Linked DNA regions of Hyphomicrobium denitrificans ATCC 51888. The protein of the gene in region 1 interacts with the protein of each later gene in a pairwise test. Links are inferred from orthologs where the notes say so. Each region holds a gene or a part of one and is shown in the gene's direction. Other genes may lie near its edges.

What was found. The genes of interacting proteins can lie anywhere in the genome.
Region 2: the proteins of aceE (region 1) and nth interact in binary tests that used the Escherichia coli proteins (3 or more experiments, as listed by UniProt). The link is inferred for Hyphomicrobium denitrificans ATCC 51888 from one-to-one orthologs.

The regions. Positions count from the first base shown.
Region 1 is NC_014313.1:925,908-933,657, forward strand. What follows is about bases 4,102-7,355. They hold aceE (pyruvate dehydrogenase (acetyl-transferring), homodimeric type), read left to right. Parts: upstream 4,102-4,479; coding sequence 4,480-7,155; downstream 7,156-7,355. Other genes in these bases: HDEN_RS04405 (2-oxo acid dehydrogenase subunit E2), read left to right, coding at 7,172-7,355. In the rest of the region: HDEN_RS04370 (DegT/DnrJ/EryC1/StrS family aminotransferase), read left to right, coding at 1-897; HDEN_RS04375 (GNAT family N-acetyltransferase), read left to right, coding at 907-1,464; HDEN_RS04380 (c-type cytochrome), read left to right, coding at 1,649-2,260; HDEN_RS04385 (hypothetical protein), read left to right, coding at 2,445-3,254; HDEN_RS04390 (hypothetical protein), read right to left, coding at 3,297-3,593; HDEN_RS18115 (hypothetical protein), read right to left, coding at 3,750-3,968; more of HDEN_RS04405, read left to right, coding at 7,356-7,750. UniProt on the Escherichia coli protein: Component of the pyruvate dehydrogenase (PDH) complex, that catalyzes the overall conversion of pyruvate to acetyl-CoA and CO(2).
Region 2 is NC_014313.1:3,425,629-3,432,898, reverse strand. Bases 2,236-5,009 are described here. They hold nth (endonuclease III), read left to right. Parts: upstream 2,236-3,128; coding sequence 3,129-3,890; downstream 3,891-5,009. Other genes in these bases: hisF (imidazole glycerol phosphate synthase subunit HisF), read right to left, coding at 4,062-4,838; HDEN_RS16620 (DUF2244 domain-containing protein), read right to left, coding at 2,571-3,068; HDEN_RS16625 (hypothetical protein), read left to right, coding at 2,357-2,569; HDEN_RS16630 (VOC family protein), read left to right, coding at 2,236-2,352. Outside these bases: HDEN_RS16650 (metallopeptidase family protein), read left to right, coding at 1-42; HDEN_RS16645 (hypothetical protein), read left to right, coding at 175-720; HDEN_RS16640 (hypothetical protein), read left to right, coding at 797-1,228; leuD (3-isopropylmalate dehydratase small subunit), read left to right, coding at 1,259-1,867; more of HDEN_RS16630, read left to right, coding at 1,957-2,235; HDEN_RS16605 (hypothetical protein), read left to right, coding at 5,012-5,323; HDEN_RS16600 (peptide chain release factor 3), read right to left, coding at 5,346-6,968; HDEN_RS16595 (hypothetical protein), read right to left, coding at 6,981-7,205; hisA (1-(5-phosphoribosyl)-5-[(5-phosphoribosylamino)methylideneamino]imidazole-4-carboxamide isomerase), read right to left, coding at 7,202-7,270. UniProt on the Escherichia coli protein: DNA repair enzyme that has both DNA N-glycosylase activity and AP-lyase activity. The DNA N-glycosylase activity releases various damaged pyrimidines from DNA by cleaving the N-glycosidic bond, leaving an AP (apurinic/apyrimidinic) site.

The DNA.
Region 1 (7,750 bases):
CCGATCACGTTCGTCTCGACTAACCACGCGATTTTGCATGCGAACCTGAAGCCGGTGTTCGCCGATGTTGACGCGCACCTGTGTCTTGATCCGGATGACGTCGAGCGCAAGATCACGCCGCATACGCGCGCCGTCGTTTTCGTCGGGCTTGGCGGCAATACGGGCCAGCTCTCGCGGATCGCGGAAATTTGCACGCGGCATAAGCTCGTCCTCGTGCTCGACGCGGCGCACATGGCGGGGACGAAGCTCAACGGCGAGACGCCGCGCGGAGACGTGACGGTCTATTCGTTCCAGGCGGTCAAGAATTTGCCGACAGCGGATGCCGGCATGATCTGTTTCGCCGACGAAGACTTCGATGCGCTGGCGCGCCGGAAAAGCTGGCTCGGGATCAACAAGGATACGTACGCGCGAGCCGCCGATGCGTCGGCCTACAAGTGGCAGTACGAGGTTGAATCCGTCGGCTACAAGTATCACGGCAATTCAATCATGGCCGCGATCGGGCTGGCGCAGTTGCCTCATCTTGATGCGCACAACGCGCGTCGCCGGGAGATTGCCGCTCTTTACGACAAGGGTTTCGCAGGGCGCGCGGAAATCGCAACCGTGCCGACGGCGGCCGGATGTTTCTCGTCGCGGCACCTGTATCAAATCCTGATCGATGATCGCGAAAAACTCATCGCGGACTTGAACGCGCGCGGCATCAACACGGGCGTTCATTACCGCAATAACCTCGATTATCCGATGTTTGCTGATCAGCACGCGGCTTGTCCCAAGGCGGCAAGGCAGTCGCAGCATGTGTTGTCTCTGCCTTTGCATCCGCAGCTTTCAGATGGCGACGTGTCCCGGGTCGTCGAAGCCGTGTGCACGTGCGTTGAGACCAGGCTCGAGCGGGCGCTCTGAGTGGATGCCATGAGCGGAGGCGCCGGAAAGAGCATGGCGAAGCCGGTCATACCGTCGGAGCTTCTTGTTGACGACGCCGTTCATCTGACGCCGATCGGTGCCGATGACCTCGAAATGATGCGGGCGTGGCGCAATCGCGACGACATCCGGATCTGGTTCAATGACGGACGATTGATCGAGGCGGCGCAGCAGCAAGCCTGGTATCGCGCTTACATCGAAAATCCGTCCGACGTGATGTTCATCGTCCGGCGCGCGGCCGACGAGCTGCCTGTCGGCACCATCGCAATTTATCAAATCGATCTCGACGCAAAGCGAGCGGCGGTTGGGCGCTTGATCATCGCGGAGGGCAGGGGCGGAGGCCTCGGATACGCCGCGCTGTTCCGCGCGTGCCTTGCGGCATTCGAAGGGTTGGGCATCGAGACGCTGGAAAGCGAGGTCAAGTCAGGAAACGATGCGGCGCTGCGCATAAATCGTGCCGTCGGTTTCCGGCCCAGCGGGGACGCGTCGGATGAGCCGATCAGAATGCAGCTTAGGCTGGAATTTGTCCTGCCGCGCAACCGGGTTTAGCCTTCGGGCGTTGCGACTTGGGCTTGCCTGACTATTCGATTGCGTGTTCACTGACTGTCGCTAGAGGCGTGCTTTCGTAAATCTCCATTCTCAAGATCAGACACCACAAATTGTCCGCGTTCAACACCGCTTGGTGACGTTTGCTCCGCGCCACGCTTTCCTTGCGGGTATTCAGGAGGGATCGATGAATAAGCTCACCGCGCGCGAGTTTCTTATCGGCATTCTGGTCATTGTCTGCATTGCAGTTTCGCGACCGCATTCAGCATCCGCTCAATCGATAGATGAACTCGCCACCGTTTGCGCCGGCTGTCACGGCGAGAACGGCGTTCCAATCGACAAAACCATTCCGAATATCTGGGGGCAGAAACGCTATTACCTGCTGAATCAGATGCGCCTATTTAAAATCGGGCATCGCAAGAACGAGCAGATGGCTCCGATCGTCGAACCTCTCAGCCAGACCGACATGGAGGCGCTTGCGACGCACTTTTCAAACTTGCCCTGGCCGGATTTGCAGCAGCCGGCCGCAGCGGATGACGTCAAGGTGAAGGCGCGTGCAGCGCTCAATCCGTTGAATTGCAGAGGATGTCACCAGGAGCATTATCAGGGCGATATGGTCAGGCCGCGCCTCGCCGGGCAGCAGGACGAATATCTGCTCAAGACGATGACGGACTTTCATACAGGTGAGCGCAATACTTACCCGGGCATGGTTGCGTTGATGAAGTCCATCGACGAGGGCGAGATCAAATCTCTCGCAACATACCTTGCAGGATTGAAGCTGCCGGAGCATCCCAAGTAAGCGGCTGATAGCCGTAGCGATAGGATTAATTCGCAGCTATTGCGCGGCTCTCCCACTCCGCAACATTTCACGAAATTTCAGACCCGCCGTGCAAGTTGAACGGCGGGTCATCTTTTTGCCCCGAAGTCCCTGATTTCTTCGTCGCCAGCGGGATATCGACAGAAAATGAGACGGAAGGGTCGTCATGTCGGTTCCGCTGCGCTCGTCGGCTTTCGAAACGTATTCGATCTATGACGAGGATGATCTTTACACCACGGAATTCGAGTTGGACGCCGGTGAGAGAATTGGCGGTCCTGTCGCGCGCGCGAATGACGTGCTTGCGTGGTGTACGTCGCTTGCGATTATCGTTGGCGGCGCCTGGGTTTTTACGCACGATGACGGCGCGCTGCTGAGGCGTATGCCGGATTTGGCCGCACGCGTTTCAAGCGCGATTGCAGGCTTGATTCCGGCGTCTGCGGTTCCTGATGAAATCGTCGCGAGCCGGCCTCTGGTGTCGGCGTTGCAACAGCCGCCGCAGGCCGTAGAGGCTCCCGTGCCATTGCCAGAGGCAACGCCAGTCACGGAAGCGCCTCCCATCAAATCGGAGCCGATGGAGTCTCCTGCTGCGAATACGCCGAGCGAGTCCGATGCTGGTTCGCCGGACGCCTATCGCGCGCGCGCGGAGGCCGTCGGGCTCAATCCGGATATTTCACGGTCGCTTTTGATGCGGTTTTCCGCGCGGGATTTTGAGAACGCGCGCATCGCGATCGAGCGTGCGGTGGCTAAGACGCCGGACGGCGGCGTCTTCGTGTGGCCGCGTCAGCGCAAGCCGAAGGATGCGCTGTTCCAGGTGAAATTCGTCGAGGGTGCAGGGCCGGATTGCCGGAGGTATGTCGTCACCGTCACGATGGACAACTGGACGACGACGGCGTCGCCGATGGAAAAATGCGGCGTTCCCAAAATCGGAGCGCAAGTGGCAGCCAATGCCAGCAAGCAAAAACGCGCGAAGCCGTAGTCTAACGGCATCTCGCGCGTTTTTCGTGACGTTCGATAAGTCTCAGAGCTTGCAGAGCGTCGCCGATCCGCGACATTCCCAGCCGACGCTGCCCGGCGCGCACTGGTACGAGCGCTTGCCGAACGTGTAGCCGGGCGTCGTGCCGCTCGAAATGTACGTGAAGTAGATGCTCCAGTCGGTGGACTGCAAGAGCATCGCGTCGACCTGGAACTTGGCGAGGTCTTGCGTGAGCGCGTCGCCAACTGCCGCTTTCTTGAAGCACGACTTTGCCTCGGCCGGAGTGCCTGCTAACGCGCCGGCGAGCAGGCCGGCTGCCATCATGAGAGGAACCTGGCGCATGTGCTGAAACTCCTGTGAGTTGCGCAATCGGGTTTAAGGCGCCGAACCTGCCACACGAGTTTGACGATCACAGACAAATTTGCGGCCGTGCGTGCAGATTTCCACTGCATCGCGTCTTTGGTGCATCGCACGGACGTGCTTCGGCCAGACGGCTCGTTAGCCGTTCGGCTTCTGCAGGATAATCCGCCCGCGTGATTTCCGTCCTCTGTTCCCCGTGCCGGGCGTCGCCTTGCGAACGACCGGCGTGACGATGCGAACCGGTTTCGGTGGCGGCGGCACGATCGAGGGCAGGCCGGCGGCATTGCCGTTGCTCACCGCCCCGCCCGTGCCGCTTCCCAAAAAGCCTGAGTCCGGCGTGATCAATGGATCCGGCAATAGCGTCGGCCCCCGACGATCGACCGGCGCCGAAACAACGCCCAGTCCGCGCACGCGGGGGCCGGACGCCGATTCATACGCCAAGGCAGATGATGAAAAAGGCATCACGCTGAGCGCAAGGCCGGCAACGCTCAGGTGAACTGCATACACAAACGATTTGGCGGGAGGCATGGTCAGACTTCCTCGCTCGATGGGCGCTGTTCGCGACGCACGTTTGACCAAGGTCTGCGCGGGATGCCCCGGCGTCAATGCTTTTCGTCGCTGCGTTGCAATCGGCGGGCGTACCGAACGGCATGGAGCGAGTTACGATTTTTCAACCTGAACTGAAGACCTGATCCTTCAGAGAGCCTGCCTGCCTTACTATCTAAGAAAGAGGCGGTTCGCTCCGGTCGCTGGGCTGATGCGTTGGCGCATTTGCAAAGTTAACGACTCGAACTCAAATGTCTCTGATGGGTTTAATAAAGTATGGCCGTTGCGCCGCAAATGCCAAGGAATGGCGACAAGGAATGTCATGGGCAAGAGCGAGCAGAAATCTCTCAAGCCTGACGATGACGAAATACGCGATTGGACGGAGTCCATTGCGTCGGTCATCGCGTTCGAAGGCACGGGGCGTGCGGATGATATTCTGAAGGAAGTCGTCGAGCGCGCCCGGCGGAGTGGCGCCGCGCTGCCGTTCGCGTCGAGCACGGCCTACATCAACACCATTCCGTCCCGCGACGAGATCAAGCATCCGGGTGATCGGGAACTCGAGCACCGCATTGTGGCGGCGATCCGCTGGAACGCGGCAGCGATGGTGGTTCGCGCCAACGCCGAGTCGACGGAGCTTGGCGGCCATATCGCGAGCTATCAGTCCGCGGCGACGCTCTATGAAACCGGCTTTATGCATTTCTGGCGTGCGCCGACGGACGATCACGGCGGCGACCTGATTATGTTTCAGGGGCATTCGTCGCCCGGAATTTACGCCCGTGCGTTTCTCGAAGGGCGACTGACCGAAGATCAGCTCGTTCATTTTCGTCGCGAGGTCGGCGGGCGCGGATTGTCGTCCTATCCGCATCCGTGGCTGATGCCTGACTTCTGGCAGTTTCCGACCGTCTCGATGGGCCTCGGTCCGTTGATGGCGATCTATCAGGCGCGCTTTCTGAAATATCTTGACGATCGTGGTCTCGCGAAAACGGATGAGCGGAAAGTCTGGGTATTCTGCGGCGACGGCGAGATGGACGAGCCGGAAAGCCTCGGCGCGATTTCTCTCGCAGGCCGGGAGAAGCTCGACAACCTCATCTTCGTCATCAATTGCAATCTGCAGCGGCTCGACGGTCCCGTTCGCGGCAACGGTAAAATCATCCAGGAACTGGAGCGCAATTTCCGCGGCGCCGGGTGGAACGTCATCAAAGTCATCTGGGGATCGCAATGGGACGAACTTCTGTTGCGCGACAAGAGCGGCAAGCTCCGGAAATTGATGGAAGAGTGCGTCGACGGCGAATATCAGGTCTTCAAATCCCGTGACGGCGCTTACATCCGCGAGAACTTTTTCGGCCGGTATCCGGAGACGGCGGCGCTCGTTGCCGATTGGTCGGATGATAAAATCTGGCGGCTCACGCGCGGCGGCCATGATCCGTCGAAAGTTTATTCGGCTTATCATTCCGCCGTTCGGCACAAGGGACGGCCAACGTGCGTGCTCGCGAAAACCGTCAAGGGTTACGGCATGGGCAACGCGGGCGAAGCGACGATGCTCGCGCACCAGTCCAAGAAAATGGACGTTGATGCGCTGAAGCATTTTCGCAGTCGCTTCAAGGTTCCGATTGACGAAAGCGAGATCGAGAAACTGCCGTTCATCCGTTTTCCGGAAGGCTCGGCCGAGAACGATTATCTGCACAAGACGCGCAAGGCGCTCGGCGGGTTTTTACCGACCCGCAGGCGAAAATCGCATTCGCTTTCCGTGCCGGCGTTGTCAACTTTCGAGATGCAACTCAAGGGCTCAGAAGGGCGCGAGATTTCGACGACGATGGCGTTCGTGCGCATCCTGACGACGCTGATGCGCGACAAGGAACTCGGCCGCCGCATCGTACCGATCGTGCCGGACGAAAGCCGCACGTTCGGCATGGAAGGCATGTTCCGGCAGTTCGGCATCTTCAGTCAGGTCGGGCAGCTTTATCGTCCGCAGGATGCGGATCAGCTGATGTTCTACAAAGAAGACAAGACCGGGCAGATGCTGCAGGAGGGCATCAACGAGGCGGGTGCGATGGCGTCTTGGATCGCCGCCGCAACGAGCTATTCGACCTCGAACGTGCCGATGGTTCCCTTCTATATTTTCTATTCGATGTTCGGCTTTCAGCGCGTGGGCGATCTCGCGTGGGCCGCGGGCGACGAGCGCTGTCGCGGATTTCTGCTCGGCGGCACGTCGGGGCGCACGACGCTCAATGGCGAGGGTTTGCAGCACGAGGACGGTCACAGCCATATTCTGTCGGCGACAGTGCCGAACTGCGTCTCCTACGATCCGACGTTCGGCTACGAAGTCGCCGTCATCATTCAGAACGGCCTGCAACGCATGCTCGCGGATCAGGAGGACGTGTTCTTCTATCTGACGCTGCTCAACGAGAATTACGAGCATCCGGCGATGCCCGACGGTGTCGAGGGCAGCATCATCAAGGGGATGTACCTGTTCAAGGCTGCGCCGGAAAATACCACTCGTCACAAGGTTCAGCTGATGGGCTCCGGGGCGATCCTGCGCGAGGCGATCGCGGCGGCCGATCTTCTGCGTGACGATTGGAATGTCGAGGCCGATGTCTGGAGCGTCACGAGTTTTACCGAGCTTGCGCGCGAAGCTTACGACGCCGAACGCTGGAACCTGCTGCATCCGGAAGAGACGCCGCGCGTTCCTTACGTGTCGCAAAAGATCTCCGAGTGCGGCGACGGGCCGGTCATCGCGTCGACCGATTACATGAAGCTTTACGCCAATCAGATCCGGTCGTTCGTGCCGAACCGCTATCGCGTGCTTGGAACCGACGGCTTCGGCCGCTCAGACTATCGGCGGACGCTGCGCGCATTCTTCGAGATCGACCGGCATTTCATTGCAGTTGCGGCACTCAAGTCGCTTGCCGATGAAAACAAAATTCCATCGATCAAGGTGACTGAAGCGTTACGCAAGTATCAGATCGATCCCGACAAGCCGAACCCGGCCCGCAGCTGACCGACAGGCGAATGAAATGCCGCTCATAGACGTCAAGGTCCCCAACATCGGCGATTTCGACAATGTGCCGGTTGTCGAAATTCAGGTGAAGGCGGGCGACGAAGTGAAAGTCGACGATCCGCTGATCACGCTCGAAAGCGACAAGGCGGCGATGGATGTGCCGTCGCCGCAGCAGGGAAAAGTCGCGGAAATTCTTGTTGGTATCGGTGACAAGGTCAGCGAGGGCAGCGCGATCATTCGTTTGGACGTTTCTTCTGCCGGCACCGAGAAATCGAAAGACAAGCCTGCAAGCAAGGATGGGGAATCTCATCGTGACGCGTCAGCGGCAAGTGAAAAAGGGCTTCCTCAAGCTAATGATGAGACGCCGTCCGGAGCTGCGAAGCCGGACACGAAAGACGATGACTTGCCTGCGCCCAAGGACTTTGGCTCCGTGCATGCGAGCCCATCGGTGCGGCGGACCGCGCGGGAGCTTGGCGTCGATCTCACGAAAATTTCCGGCACCGGCGAGAAGGGTCGCATCACCAAGGAGGACGTAAAGAAATACATCGCGCGCAGCGAGGGTGGCGGTAGCCTAGGCATCCCCGAAATTCCGGCG
Region 2 (7,270 bases), 2.5 Mb from region 1 along the record:
GATGAGGATATGGAGCATATCGAAGCCGGGGCTGCGTCCTGACCAGGGCCAGAACACGCGACGTTAACCTCCCACACGTCACAAGTTAGATGGGATTGAGCAATAAGCCATTTCGCGCCATGTTGTAGGGACGTGCACGAAAACGGTGGGGTCGTTTTGAGAACGGAAGCGGGGATGAAAGCGCGGGGATTGTTTCACCGGATCGCCTTGGGTCTGTGCATGGGCGCGATGCTCATGCTTGCGCCCGGCGCCGATGCACAGGACGCCAAGAACCTCGGCGACGGCATTCCAACGCCCGAGCAGTACGTTGCGACGGTCGGCGGCGACAGCCGCATTGTGAAGCCCGGCGAATTCAAGCTTGACGGCAACACGCAGTATTGCGGCCAGCGGCCGACGGTCATCGACAACAAGCTCGACGACTACGGCGCCGCCTACCCCGGCTTCCTGATCATGAACCCGCGTTACCTCGAGAAGGTCTCGACGCCCGTCAAACAGTGGATCTACGCCCACGAATGCGGGCACCAGTTCCGCGGCCCCGATGAAGAAACCGCCGATTGCTTCGCCGTGCAGCGCGGCCGCCGCCAAGGCTGGCTGAAGCCTGAGGGGCTCGAGGAAGTCTGCACCTTCATTTCCCCGGCCAAGGGCGACGCGATGCACTTCTCGGGGTCCTATCGTTGCGCCTACATGCGCAAATGCTACGCCGACCCGACGATCAAATAGCGCCTGCAGCTGAATCTTATCCCCGCGCCCGGCCTCGGCCGTAAAATCCTGGATCGTAGAGTTCAGGATTTTGCCAATGCGGCTTGCCGCCTACCTTCGACGCCTATCGAGCTTTGCCGAGACGATCCACCGCTGGCTGGAAGAGGCCGCTCGCCTCGATGAACTCCGCCGCGAAAAGGTGGCCCTTTACGCCGAAGAGATCGCCGCGACGCTCTCGCGGGCGGCCGCCGCCCTCGGCACGCTCGAAAACGCGCCCGACGACCGCTTGGCCGTGCTGACGGCCACGCGCGAGCTTGGCCGCATCGCCGGCTACCTCGAAACCATCATGGCCGCGCTCGCCGTGCATCTTGACGGACGCAAGCGGGCTGGCGTTAAACGGCGCCTGGAACATCTGAAGCCGTTTGATCTCGAAGCTGCCATCCGGGAGTTCGGCGCCTTTCCGCAGGCGCGGCGCCTAACGGCGGCGGAAGGATATTTCCGGGCGCTTGCGGATACGTTGCGCGCCTGATCGACGGCGCGGCTGATTGGAGACGATAGCATGGACAAGTTCACGGTTCTGACCGGCGTCGCGGCGCCCTTGCCGATCCGCAACGTCGACACCGACATGATCATTCCGAAGCAGTTTCTGAAAACGATCAAGCGGACGGGTCTTGGCAAATCGCTGTTCTACGAGATGCGCTACGACCCCGAGACCGGCAACGAGCTTCCCGAATTCGTTCTGAACAAGCCGCAGTACCGCAAGGCGACGATCCTGGTCGCGGGCGAAAACTTCGGCTGCGGCTCCTCGCGCGAGCACGCGCCGTGGGCCCTGCTCGACTTCGGCATCCGCTGCGTCGTAGCTCCGGACTTCGCCGACATCTTCTATAATAACTGCTTCCAGAACGGCATTCTGCCGATCAAGCTGCCGCAGAGCGAAGTCGACAAGCTGATGGACGACGCCGAACGCGGCGCCAACGCGACGCTGACCGTCGATCTTGAGAAGCAGGAAATCCGCGGTCCCGACGGCGGCGTCATCAAGTTCGACATCGATCCGTTCCGCAAGCATTGCCTCTTGAACGGCCTCGACAACATCGGCCTGACGCTCGAAAAATCGAAGGCGATCTCGTCCTTCGAAACGTCGACGTCGACGTCGCGTCCCTGGCTGTGAGAGGCCATATCCAATCATCACGTCATGGCCGGGCTTGACCCGGCCATCCAGGAAAAAGCGGAACACAAAAACAGCGGAGATCCGAGACGATGGCCAAAGCGATCCATATGATGGTGCGCGTGCTCGACGAAGCCCGCTCGGTGAAATTCTATGAGGACTGCTTCGGCCTCAAAATTTCGGACCGCCGCGACTGGCCCGATTTCACGCTCATCTACATGAAGAACCCGGAGAACGATTTCGAGCTGGAGCTGACGGTCAACAAAGGCCGCACCGACGCCTACGATCTCGGCAACGGCTATGGGCATGTTGCGTTTGCCGTCGAGGATCTTGAAGCCGAGCGCGCCCGCATCACAGCGGCGGGCTATCAGCCGAAGGACATCAAGACGATGACGCACGACGGCAAGCCGTTCGGCAAATTCTTCTTCATCGAAGATCCCGACGGCTACAAGATCGAGGTTCTGCAGCGCGGCGGCAGGTTCCAGTAATCCCATGGCCGACGACGACTTCAAATTCGACGCGGCGATGATGGGCAGGCTTTCCGGCGCACTGGCGTTCATCGTCGGCGCCGATCACGCCGCAACGAAAGCCCTGAAAACCGCGTCGGAAACGGGCGCCGAAAAAGACATCAAGGCGGCGCGCACGCAGTTTCTTCGCCTGAAGCCCGGCGACCGCCGCGCCGCGCTCACGATGCTCGACGATTAAATCAGAACAGCGATCCGCGCGTCGTCACCAGCGCGCCGGTCAAGGCATCGGCGAAGTTGCGCCGCTCATCGTCCGTCAAAAACTGGCCGAACAATACTTCCTTACCCTGAGCCATGAGCCGCATCGACGTCCGTCCATCCGGATGATCGATGGAAACGCGAACGCGCGCCCAATACGGATTGAAGTCGAACTCCTCGCAGCGGCCCGACGGGTGAATGCGCGTCAGCTTCAAAAGCTCGGGCGACAATGTCACCATTTCATAAAGTCGGCCCGAGCGGTAATTGCGCTTGAACGCGTAGTAGATCAGCGCCACGTCAAGACCGAAGAATCCGAACACCGGCCAGGCGCCCATCAATAAAAATACAGACCCTACAGCAAAGCTGACGAGGCCGAGCACAGTCATCAGGATCGTGAAGCCGCGCGGCGTCAGCGACCGGTAAGGATGCAGCACAAACCGCGTGACGTTTGCGGATTGCTTTTCTGCGAGACTGTCCGTCATTTTCGGCTTCTCTGACTCACGTCGTTGTCCGCAACCGCAATTTGAAATACGGACTTTCTGATGGCCAAAGCACTGAAGGATAAAAGTCCGTCAAGCATCGCGAGTTCCAGCTCCCGAGGCAAGCCCGTAAAAACCCTCCGGCCGCTGAAAAAACCGGCAGGCAAAGGAAGCCGCCGCATCCTACTGACGGAAGCGGAGATTTACGAAGTCTTCCGCCGCTTTCACGCCGCCAGCCCCGAGCCCAAGGGGGAGCTGCTTTACGTTAATCCTTACACGCTGCTCATCGCCGTCGTGCTCTCGGCCCAGGCAACGGACGCCGGCGTCAACAAGGCGACGCCCGCGCTGTTCAGGCTCGCCGACAGCCCTGAGAAAATGCTGGCGCTCGGCGAAGACAAGGTCCGCGACCTGGTCAAGACGATCGGCCTCTATCGCACCAAGGCCAAGAACGTGATCGCGCTGTCACAACGCCTCGTCGACGAGTTTGGCGGCGAGGTGCCGGGCGATCGCGACGTCCTCGAAACGCTTCCCGGCGTCGGGCGCAAGACGGCGAACGTCGTGATGAATATCGCCTTCGGACATCCGACGATGGCCGTCGATACGCACGTGTTCCGCATCGCAAACCGGCTCGCCTTATCGCAGGGGACGACGCCGCTGGCGGTTGAAGCCGATCTGCTTCGCGTCGTGCCGCCCGAGTACGCCCTGCACGCGCATCATTGGCTGATCCTGCACGGCCGCTACGTCTGCAAGGCGCGCAAACCGGAATGCTGGCGCTGCCTGGTCAACGACATCTGCCTCTATCCCGACAAGACTCCCGCGCCCTGAATGTGGGCGCGTATCTGAATTCTTTTGCCCGATCGGAAAAGGTGCCATCGCCCTCTCCATGGCCGGGCTTGACCCGGCCATCCAGGGGCAGCGCATTCGAACGGCATCGCGTGTGACCCTGGATGAACGCCTCTAAGGTGGCCACTACGTATGTGCCGACGGCGCTAGCGCTCAGCCGTCCACGCGCATCGCAAGTCCGGCGTCCGCCATGAATGCCTTCGCTTCGGGGATCGAATACGTGCCGAAGTGAAAGATCGACGCCGCAAGCACGGCGCTCGCGTGCCCATCGCGCACACCATCGACGAGATGCTGCAACGTCCCGACACCGCCTGAAGCAATGACCGGGATCGAAACGGCATCCGATACCGCGCGCGTCAACGCAACGTCGAAGCCGGACTTCGTGCCGTCGCGATCCATCGAGGTCAGTAGAATTTCGCCGGCCCCAAGCTCGGCGACCTCGCGCGCGAAGGCGATGGCGTCGATACCCGTCGGCTTGCGTCCGCCATGAGTGAAGATCTCCCAGCGATTGGGCTCGCCTTCGCCTGAAACCTTCTTCGCATCGATGGCGACGACGATGCACTGCGCGCCGAACTTCTCGCTCGCCTCTTTGACGAACGCACGATTGGTGACCGCGGCCGTGTTGATCGACACCTTGTCGGCGCCGGCTTCAAGCAGCTTTCGAATGTCGTCGATGGTGCGAACGCCGCCACCCACCGTCAACGGCATGAAGCAGCGGTTCGCCGTGCGCTCGACGACGTCAAAGATCGTGTCGCGATTTTCATGGCTCGCGGTGATGTCGAGAAAGCAAAGCTCATCCGCGCCCGCCGCATCGTACGCCGCCGCCGCCTCGACCGGATCACCGGCATCGATGAGATCGACGAAGTTGACGCCTTTGACGACGCGGCCGTCTTTCACGTCGAGGCACGGAATGATGCGGACCTTCAGCATAACGGAATTCTTTTCACTCAGAGATCAGGCCGAATTCGGCTATCATGGGCGTGCGGGGACCGTCGAGCATATAAACCAAATTCCGGAGGAACTCTTTACGCCCGGCGGTGTTGTGGAGTTTTGCATAGTTGCGTGGAACTCTGGAGTTGCACTTGCATAGGGGAATTCTCTAAATGGTCGAAGACTTTGCTCCGCTAAACCTTCGCGCCCGTCTTTCGGCGCTGCAAGACCGGATCGCTGAGGCGCGCACGAAACTCGAAGCGCACGGCGCCGTCGGCGAGCACTCCGAGGAGCTGACGAAATTCGCAACCCAGCACGACGCCATTCGCGGCTCGCTCGACAGCGAGGGCACCGTAACGGAATTGCAGCATAGCAAAGCGACCGTTCAGACGGACAGCCTCGAGAAGGAACTCAAGCACTGGCTGGAGTCGATCGAGCACCGCTACAACGAGCCTACTCCGCGCGGCCCAAATATTTCCGTCTGAACGAATTGCGCTCGAACAACCGTCATTCGCCGCGTTCTCTGAGCGCGGCGAATTTGATATCCGGAAATTTCTCGCCTTTATATTTCAGCATCCAGGCGCTCTCGGCGAGAAATACCATTGCGCCGTCGCGATCCGTTGCAATCTCGCCCCGATGCGCATCGACGAACTTCTGCAACTTCGCCGGATCGTCTGCTGAAAACCATCGCGCCAGTTCGAACGGCGATTGCTCCAGCGTCACCGGTACGCCGTACTCGTTCGCGACGCGCGATTGCAGAACTTCGAACTGCAGTTGCCCGACGACGCCCAGAATCTGACGGCCACCCGCGATCGGCGTGAACACCTGCACGATGCCTTCTTCCGCGAGATCGTCGAGCGCGCGGTTGAGCTGCTTCGCCTTCATCGCATCCTGAATGACGACGCGGCGCAAAAGCTCCGGCGCGAAGTTCGGAATTCCCGTGAACTTCAGACCCTCTTTTTCCGTCAGCGTATCGCCGACGCGCAGCGTGCCGTGGTTCGGCACGCCGATGATGTCGCCCGCATAAGCTTCGTCCGCCGTCTCCCGGCCCTGTCCGAAGAAGAACGTCGGCGACGAAACGGTCATCGGCTTGTTGTCGCGCACGTGCAAAAGCTTCATGCCGCGCCGGAAGCGCCCCGAGCACAGCCGCACGAACGCCACCCGGTCGCGATGGTTCGGGTCCATGTTCGCCTGCACCTTGAACACGAAGCCGGTGACCTGATCTTCGCCGGGCTCGACCGTGCGCTGCGTCGCCTTGCGCGGCAACGGTCCCGGCGCCCACTGCGCCAGCGCATCGAGAAGCTGCTCGACGCCGAAATTTTTCAACGCGCTACCGAAGAAGACGGGCGACAGATGCCCCTCGCGAAAGGCCTCGATATCGAACGTCGGCAGCGCACCCTGCGCCAGCTCGACGCCTTCGAGCGCCCGGTCCGCGATGCGCTCGTCGATCCCCTCGATCTTGCGGATATCGGCAAGATCACTCAATGGCTCCACGCGCCCGAACGACGCGCCGCGCTCGCCGTTTTCTGGCAGCAGGATCCTGTTGCTCATCAGATCGAGCACACCACGGAAATCCGTGCCCATGCCGACCGGCCACGCCATCGGCACGAGATCGAGCGCCAGATCCGCCGCGATCTGATCGAGCAGCGTCAGCGGATCTTCCGCCTCGCGGTCGATCTTGTTGATGAAGGTAATGATCGGAATATCGCGCAGCCGGCAAACCTCGAACAGCTTGCGCGTCTGGCTTTCGATGCCCTTCGCGGCGTCCATCACCATCACCGCAGCGTCGACGGCCGACAGCGTGCGATAGGTGTCTTCGCTGAAGTCCGAGTGGCCCGGCGTATCGAGCAGATTATAGACGATGCCGTTCCGCTCGAACGTCATCACAGACGACGTCACCGAGATGCCGCGCTGCTGCTCGATCTGCATCCAGTCGGAACGCGTGCGCCGCCGTTCGCCGCGCGCCTTCACCGCGCCCGCCATCTGAATGGCGCCGCCGAAATAAAGGAGCTTTTCCGTCAGCGTCGTTTTACCGGCGTCGGGATGCGAGATGATCGCGAACGTGCGCCGACGCGCGATCTCGGGCGGCATCGCAGGCGCCGCCGATGCGGCCGATTGAGATTGCGGCATGACGTTCAACGTTCAGGCCTCGACCAGCTTGACGCGATCCGGCTCGAGCCAGATCTGATGATAGTCAGCAGGCTTTCCGAAGATTTCGCCGACGTGCAGCTCGACGAGCGGACCGTCGAACTTGACGATCGGAAACGTCTTGCCGAGGCAGCTCCGAAACAGAGTTTGCAATTGCTTGTTGTCGGGCGGCACGCCATCCGGCATCCGCTCGACCCGGACCTTGTCACCAATCTTCATGCGGTCCCCAAAAGTTCGAGAGCTTCTTTTGCATCGATGCGCCCGTCATAGAGCGCCCGGCCGGT